Regions from separate parts of the Paenibacillus sp. MCAF9 genome, predicted to be linked through region 3. Evidence: riboswitches for the same ligand, from Rfam matches in the RefSeq annotation. Region 3 holds a riboswitch; each other region holds the start of a gene.
What was found. Region 3 has a riboswitch for cyclic di-GMP ahead of AB4Z45_RS13060 (methyl-accepting chemotaxis protein). Riboswitches for the same ligand answer to the same signal wherever they lie in the genome.
Positions count from the first base shown of each region.

Region 1: it holds a riboswitch for cyclic di-GMP, as region 3 does, so the genes downstream of both, AB4Z45_RS26150 (pyridoxal phosphate-dependent decarboxylase family protein) here and AB4Z45_RS13060 (methyl-accepting chemotaxis protein) in region 3, are expected to answer to the same signal.
Region 2: it holds a riboswitch for cyclic di-GMP, as region 3 does, so the genes downstream of both, AB4Z45_RS09905 (anti-repressor SinI family protein) here and AB4Z45_RS13060 (methyl-accepting chemotaxis protein) in region 3, are expected to answer to the same signal.

Region 1 is NZ_JBFREL010000027.1:36,087-38,289, reverse strand. It holds gene AB4Z45_RS26155 (DUF423 domain-containing protein) at 79-441, shown strand; cyclic di-GMP riboswitch class I at 676-761, shown strand; gene AB4Z45_RS26150 (pyridoxal phosphate-dependent decarboxylase family protein) at 856-2,203, shown strand, end outside.
Region 2 is NZ_JBFREL010000004.1:425,281-427,483, reverse strand. It holds gene AB4Z45_RS09915 (asparagine synthase-related protein) at 1-430, opposite strand, end outside; gene AB4Z45_RS09910 (helix-turn-helix domain-containing protein) at 761-1,093, shown strand; gene AB4Z45_RS09905 (anti-repressor SinI family protein) at 1,108-1,269, opposite strand; cyclic di-GMP riboswitch class II at 1,288-1,369, opposite strand; gene galE (UDP-glucose 4-epimerase GalE) at 1,568-2,203, opposite strand, start outside.
Region 3 is NZ_JBFREL010000006.1:172,489-174,691, forward strand. It holds gene AB4Z45_RS13060 (methyl-accepting chemotaxis protein) at 1-1,360, opposite strand, end outside; cyclic di-GMP riboswitch class I at 1,446-1,530, opposite strand; gene AB4Z45_RS13065 (DUF1836 domain-containing protein) at 1,603-2,203, opposite strand, start outside.

The DNA.
Region 1 (2,203 bases), on a different contig from region 3:
TATTGCTAGTAATTCCCTGCTCCGTTCAATCATGATATGCTTAACTTGCAAATTCATAAAATGAGGAGAGATGTTGATATGCAAACATTTATTATGCTCGGATGTATTCTCATGGTGCTCGCGGTCGCAATTGGAGCTTTCGGCGCACATGCACTGAAAAGTAAGATCACACCGGACAAGCTGAAGGTTTATGAGGTCGGCGTACAGTATCACATCGCACATGCATTAGGTTTAATTCTGATTGGACTGCTCGCGGGTCAGTATCCGGGTGCTCAAATGATCATTACGGGCGGTTGGTTTTTGGTAGCGGGAATTATATTGTTCTCGGGAAGCCTATATGTACTTAGTGTTGCTAAAGCTCGGTTTTTTGGTCCAATTACACCGCTAGGCGGGCTTTCTTTTATGATTGGTTGGGTGCTTGTCGCTGTAGGTGTTCTTTAGGGAAATTGTTGAGCTTTTAATATTTAATATCTATCTTCTATGACCATTGTAAAGAATTTATTTATGTTTACATGAAATAGTGATGGAAAAGTATGAAGATTTTGAAAATATAGGTGCAACTCTATTAGTTTAAGACATAATTAACCAAAAATTATATTGATCTCCGAAAAATAAAATAGTAAAATGATTTCGATAGATGTAAATGTTTGCTAATAAGTTTGAAAATTTGTCCAAATTAAATATTGGCAAAACCATCGAAAGGTGGTGACGCAAAGCTATAGGGACTACTTCTTTCAAAGAAATGTCAGCCAGTTGCGAATTAATATGCAGAAGGTATACCTATGGTTATTTTTAGGTATGCCTTTTTGATTGTAAAAAATAGAGAGAAAAATGAATGGTGGAGAGTGGTACAGCATGAATAGGAAAGACCAGCCTAATATTAAAAGTTTATTTCCAAGTGAAGACGGCAACATAACGCAACGAAATTACATGTTAGATTTAATTGAACAGATTGTAAGTGGTGTTGATGAATTAAAAGATCCGGAATCGGTATTTCTTAAAGGAGAAAAAGAACGTGGTCCTCATTTCTATAAAGAACTAGCGGAGGTAAGCAGAATTCCCGCAATGGGAAATCCATTAGAAGAAGTCAATAAAGAACTCTTAAAATTGCTTCATGCTCATCCTTACCATACAAAATACTTTTTAACAAACATTTTACCTATGGCTAGTATTCCAGGTGTACTTGGCATGATTGCAGCGTTTATGGTTAATGGCAATAATTTATGGGATGTGTATGGTCCGGCGGCTGCGGAAGCTGAAGTGAAAGTCGTGGCGATGATGTCAGATCTCGTAGGCTATAATCCTTCTGAAAGCGGCGGATATACGACATGGGGCGGTCAAGGAGCTATATTCACTGGTTTAAGGCTGGCAATAAATAAAGCCTGTCCTACTGCAGCTCAAAACGGGGTTCCACAAAATTTATATGCCTTTTGTTCGGAAGCGGCCCATTACAGCCTTTATAAATCAGTTGAGGCTACAGGTCTAGGGAGCAAACATTTAATTAAAATCAGAACAAATGAAGATTCATCAATGGATGTAAATGATTTGAAAGAAAAGATGGAAAACGTCATTATGCACGGAGGCATCCCAATATACGTCGTTGCTACTACGGGTACGACTGATGCAATGGGTATTGATAACATAGATGACATTTATAAAATGACAGAGCTGCTCTCGCAGAAGCATAACATTCAAAGACCGCATATTCATGCCGACTCAGCTTTAGGTGGCTTTTTTGCATTTTATAATGATTACGATTTTGAAGGAAACCCTTTAAGCATTGAGAGTGATACGCTTGTTGCTCTAAAGTTGATTCAAGAGAGAATGCAGCATCTCATGAAAGCAGACTCGCTTTGTTTCGATTTTCAAAAACTGGGACAGACGCCTTATTCAACGAGCTTATTTTTAGTAAAAAATGCTGCTGATTTAAAGCTTCTTGATTTGGATCCAGATGAAACTCCTTATGTTGGACACCGTGGATATGGACAATATCACACCAGCTATACTCTTGAATGCTCAAGAATGGGAAGTTCCATCAGTATTTATAGCGCGCTATTAGCGTTTGGAATAGAAGGCTATCAAAAGCTGCTTGCCCAATTTGTTGAGGTGAATGTCACATTCAGAAAGACCTTGCAAAGAGAAATACCTGAAGCCGTTATTGTAAATCATCTAAACCCTGGTATTGTCACACTCTTTAGACTTT
Region 2 (2,203 bases), on a different contig from region 3:
AACCTGAGAAGTCTCTGGCAGCAAACACTCTTTGTTCTCTTTCATCCCATATCATAAAAGCAAAATCACCGATCAGATGCTTGGGTGACTCAACCCCCCATTTCGCATAGGAGAGTAAAATCAGTTCGGCATCAGTGATTTGCACTCTACGGTCAAGCTCTACATTTAATGCTTCAAACAGCTCAATGCGGTTATCAATAATTGCATCGGCACTTATGACTAAGCGTCTTTCCGAATCATAATAGGGATTGCATTCCCCGACAGACTCTGGTGTAATCCATTGATTATGGCATCCAACAAACACATTGTTCTTATTCCATGCTTGAGCTGTATTGCAAGGAAACCGTGATAATTGCTGCATCAGTCTATTCCCCTGATCTAACACATGGGCTGTCTGATCAACTTCATAAACGACTGCTATTGCGCTCATTCGTGCCTCCGATTTAGATAGCCAGCGTGTTCTTCAATCGAACGAGATGCGAGCATCATTGAATGTCTTTTAGTTCTTAATAAAGAACATATTTGAATAATACACTTGAAAACAGACGTTGTCAATCGTTTTTTCACCAAAATATCACAAAATAAAACGAAACATCGTTCTTTTATAAGAACAACATTTCGAAATGGGTTTAACCTTATTTTTTTCTAATTTAGACGTCATTTTATTTTTTATTCGTTAAAACTTACAAGCTTTCGCAATTAAGAATTATTCGTTATAATAGTGTTAGTCTACAACGAAGAGATAACGGGGGAGTTTGCTATGATCGGAGAACGTATTCAGATGCTGCGCAAGAGAAAAGGCCTATCCCTAACGGAGTTGTCGCAACGGGCAGGCGTCGCAAAATCTTACTTAAGCTCTATTGAACGAGGGCTTCAGCAAAATCCTTCGATTCAATTTCTCGAAAAGGTAGGCGCAGTATTAAACGTAACGGTTGAAGAATTTTTAAATAGCGATGAAAACAATGATCGTAAAACAAACAATCTAGACACCGAGTGGGCCGATCTAGTTCGAGAAGCAATGGCTTCTGGCGTAAGCAAAGATCAGTTTAAAGAATTTTTAGAATTCAATAAATGGAAAATAAAGCGAGAGTAGCGCTTTATTTTCTTTTATACGGCTGTTTCTTGTATATCATCTTTCTTGCTTTCTTCAAGACATAGTAATACCTTTCTAACATCTTCCTTGCTAAACCCCAAAGAACGTGCATTCATGATTAATGCTACCCATTCCATATCTAAATCCTGATTATCCTCTGATTTTGTAAGTACCATTTTCCCATGTCCCCCATTCAATTTGGGACGGTTGCACCACTGACTCCATGCGTTTAAGGTGCCCAGATACTAAACGCATTTCAACGTCTCCCTATGCTTGTCATTCGTTTATAGATGTATTATAAATCACTTTAATTGCGTATGCTGTCGCTTCCTGTCTCACAAAAATGAAAGATAATTACATTTTTTGTCGAATTTATTTAATGATTGTTAAAGGGAGCAGGGGAAGGAAATAGAGCCCGCCAGATCAAATTAGGAGCTCTAAAATGTTGCTTTATTAAAAGAGCTATCCGGTATATTATTTTGCTGCAAGTTCAGATTTCAACAGTGCATCTTCTTCATAACCATTCGGATTTGAAAATTGCCATCTCCACGTATCGCTGCACATTTCTTCTATTCCTTTTGTTGCAAACCAATTCAATTCTACATTTGCCTTCAGCGTATCTGCATAACAAACAGCAATATCGCCAGGTCTGCGACTAACGACCTCGTATGGAATGCTTTGACCAGTTACCTTCTCGAAGGCTGCAATCATCTCTAACACACTGTAGCCATTCCCAGTGCCAAGATTATATATATTCACATTTGATTTTCTACTCATCTTTTCCAGTGCCTTTACATGCCCCTTTGCTAGATCTACTACATGAATGTAGTCTCTCACTCCAGTGCCATCCACAGTTGGATAATCATTTCCAAACACATGCAACTGTTTAAGCTTGCCAACAGCTACCTGCGATATGTAAGGCATTAAGTTGTTTGGCACGCCATTTGGATTTTCTCCAATTCGACCACTTTTATGGGCGCCAATAGGGTTGAAATACCTCAATATCGTTATTCCCCAGCTGTTATCTGAACTAGCTAGATCCAGTAAAATTTGTTCTAGCATGAGCTTAGTCCGGCCATATGGATTAGTTGCTGAGAGCGGTGAATCCTC
Region 3 (2,203 bases):
AGATCATATCGGTTTGACTGGACAGCTTGCGGATCTCGTCAGCGACAACAGCGAATCCTCTGCCATGCTCACCCGCTCTTGCCGATTCAATGGATGCGTTCAGTGACAACAAATTTGTCTGTGTGTTCAAATCCTGAATGCCGTTCAAAAACTTAGCGACATTGTTATATCGTTCATTCATCGTTTCGAAAGCTTCAGTTAGCTTTGAAAACTGGTCTACTGTTTCATTTACCATCGAGACCACGCCAGCCATCTGCTGCGTGCCGTTATGAGATGATTGCTTCATATTTTGCATATCATTGTTTATGTATTCACTCGAGGCAGCAATTTGCTGAGAGCTTGCTGAGATTTCTTCGGTAACTGCCGAAATGGATGAAGCATCGTCATACTGCGACAGCAACACTTTTCTGCCCAGCTCCACTTGGCCATTTACATCCTCTGATGCTTTTCGATTAATACCAATCATATTATCCATATTATTCGAAATGTGGAGCACGGATTCGCTCACTTCAAGCGTAGCTTTAATCGTTTCTCGCAGCTGATCGCCCATATTAGCCAAATCATGGTCGAGGTCGCCAAATTCGTCAGAGCGAACGAGTTTTTCTTGACTTGTAAAATCATTATTGCCATATTGCTTAATTCTTTTTGTAATGCCTACAAGTCCTGTTCTAATTGATTGTGAGATGACAAAAATCATAATGGCAGGCAGAATAGCAAGCAAAATGACATTAATAAGAACAATTACGTTCGCACTGGATATGTCTTTATTAAGAAGCTTCTGCGTCGCGTTAGCGTCTGCGGTCAAACGCTCGTGCATTGTATCGTTGGAATAACTTAGAATGACGGTATATACGCTTATTAGATTGCTTATGCGGAGCGATTTCTCATCTGATGATAATCCACTCACGTCTGTATTCGTCACTTTCAAGTTATCTAATGCAAGCTTAAGAACATTAACCTGATTCGCATAATAAGGACCATCTTCCGTTGCAGGCGGATATTTCTTATCCATATCGATAAGCTGTTTCTCTAATTCATCGATGTTGGCAGGCATCGTTTCCAAATCCTTCATGATCAGCGTTGCATCGCTTTTGCCATTTTCAATGGCATCTACCATTAGAAGCATCACTTTCAGCAGCCTATTCGATATACCCTGATAATTGCGTTCAGCACGCTGCAATTCCTCTGAACCTTCGACCGAGGTTGCTACTGAATGATTTTGAAAATAAATCAAAACGCCCGAGCCTACATTAAAAAGTGTGATGATTGCGGTAACAAGCAATAATTTGCTCGTTATTTTCTTCAAACTCAATTTCTTAAACAGTATTTTTGCTCTCTCTATCCTATCCTTAAAAACCATCCTGCTTGCTCTCTCCTCTGTCTCCTGAAAACAAAAAAAGCTATCCAGCCACAGGAGGCGGACAGCTCAGTTAGCTTATTATCCTTCCGGCGGTCTGGCAGCCATAGTGCGTACACCTTAGGCCCATAACTTTGCGTCCTTGTCTTTCAACAAGTTTGCCTTTTTCAGTTTGTCTATTTTGTAGTTTACAACTTAAACCAGTATAGGACTATTTAGTGAGTTTGTCATCCCTTGAACCATATTTATTCTGTGGCTAAAAATAAGGTTGCATTGCAATAACGCCTTGCTAACGAATGAAAATAGGAGGTTTGGATGGAAATAACCGCAACGAGCAAAATATTTCGCACCGCTTCCCATTGTTTTTCCGTTAAATTTGGCAATCTGCTTGCAAATTGATTCGCTGAAGAGCGAATGACATGCTCTGTCAATAAATCTTGATGCGGATTTTCCTTCAAATGACCGGAAATGTCGAGCAGTTGATCGTTATTCGCATCGAGCTCCTCAAACATACTGGTATAAGATGCATATAATTCAATAGGCCCAACTAAATCGTCTGCTTCATCCTCTGGTTTCTTGAATACGATCTCAAAAAGCTTGCGTATTGATTCAAAATCGAGATTTGACTTTAAATCATCAATAATGAATAATAACGCAGCTTGGTTCAGAGAATATTTTTTCCCAGCTTTCGGACAATCGAAATAAGGTTTGAAATCTCGCTTTACCCAGTTTTGCATGGAGGTAATCGACAGATTCGAATATTCGATTAGTTGGCCCAACGCAGCAATTTCATGAAGTGAAAAGCCTTTAATCTCATTTCCTTTAATGAGCTTTTCCATAATTGGA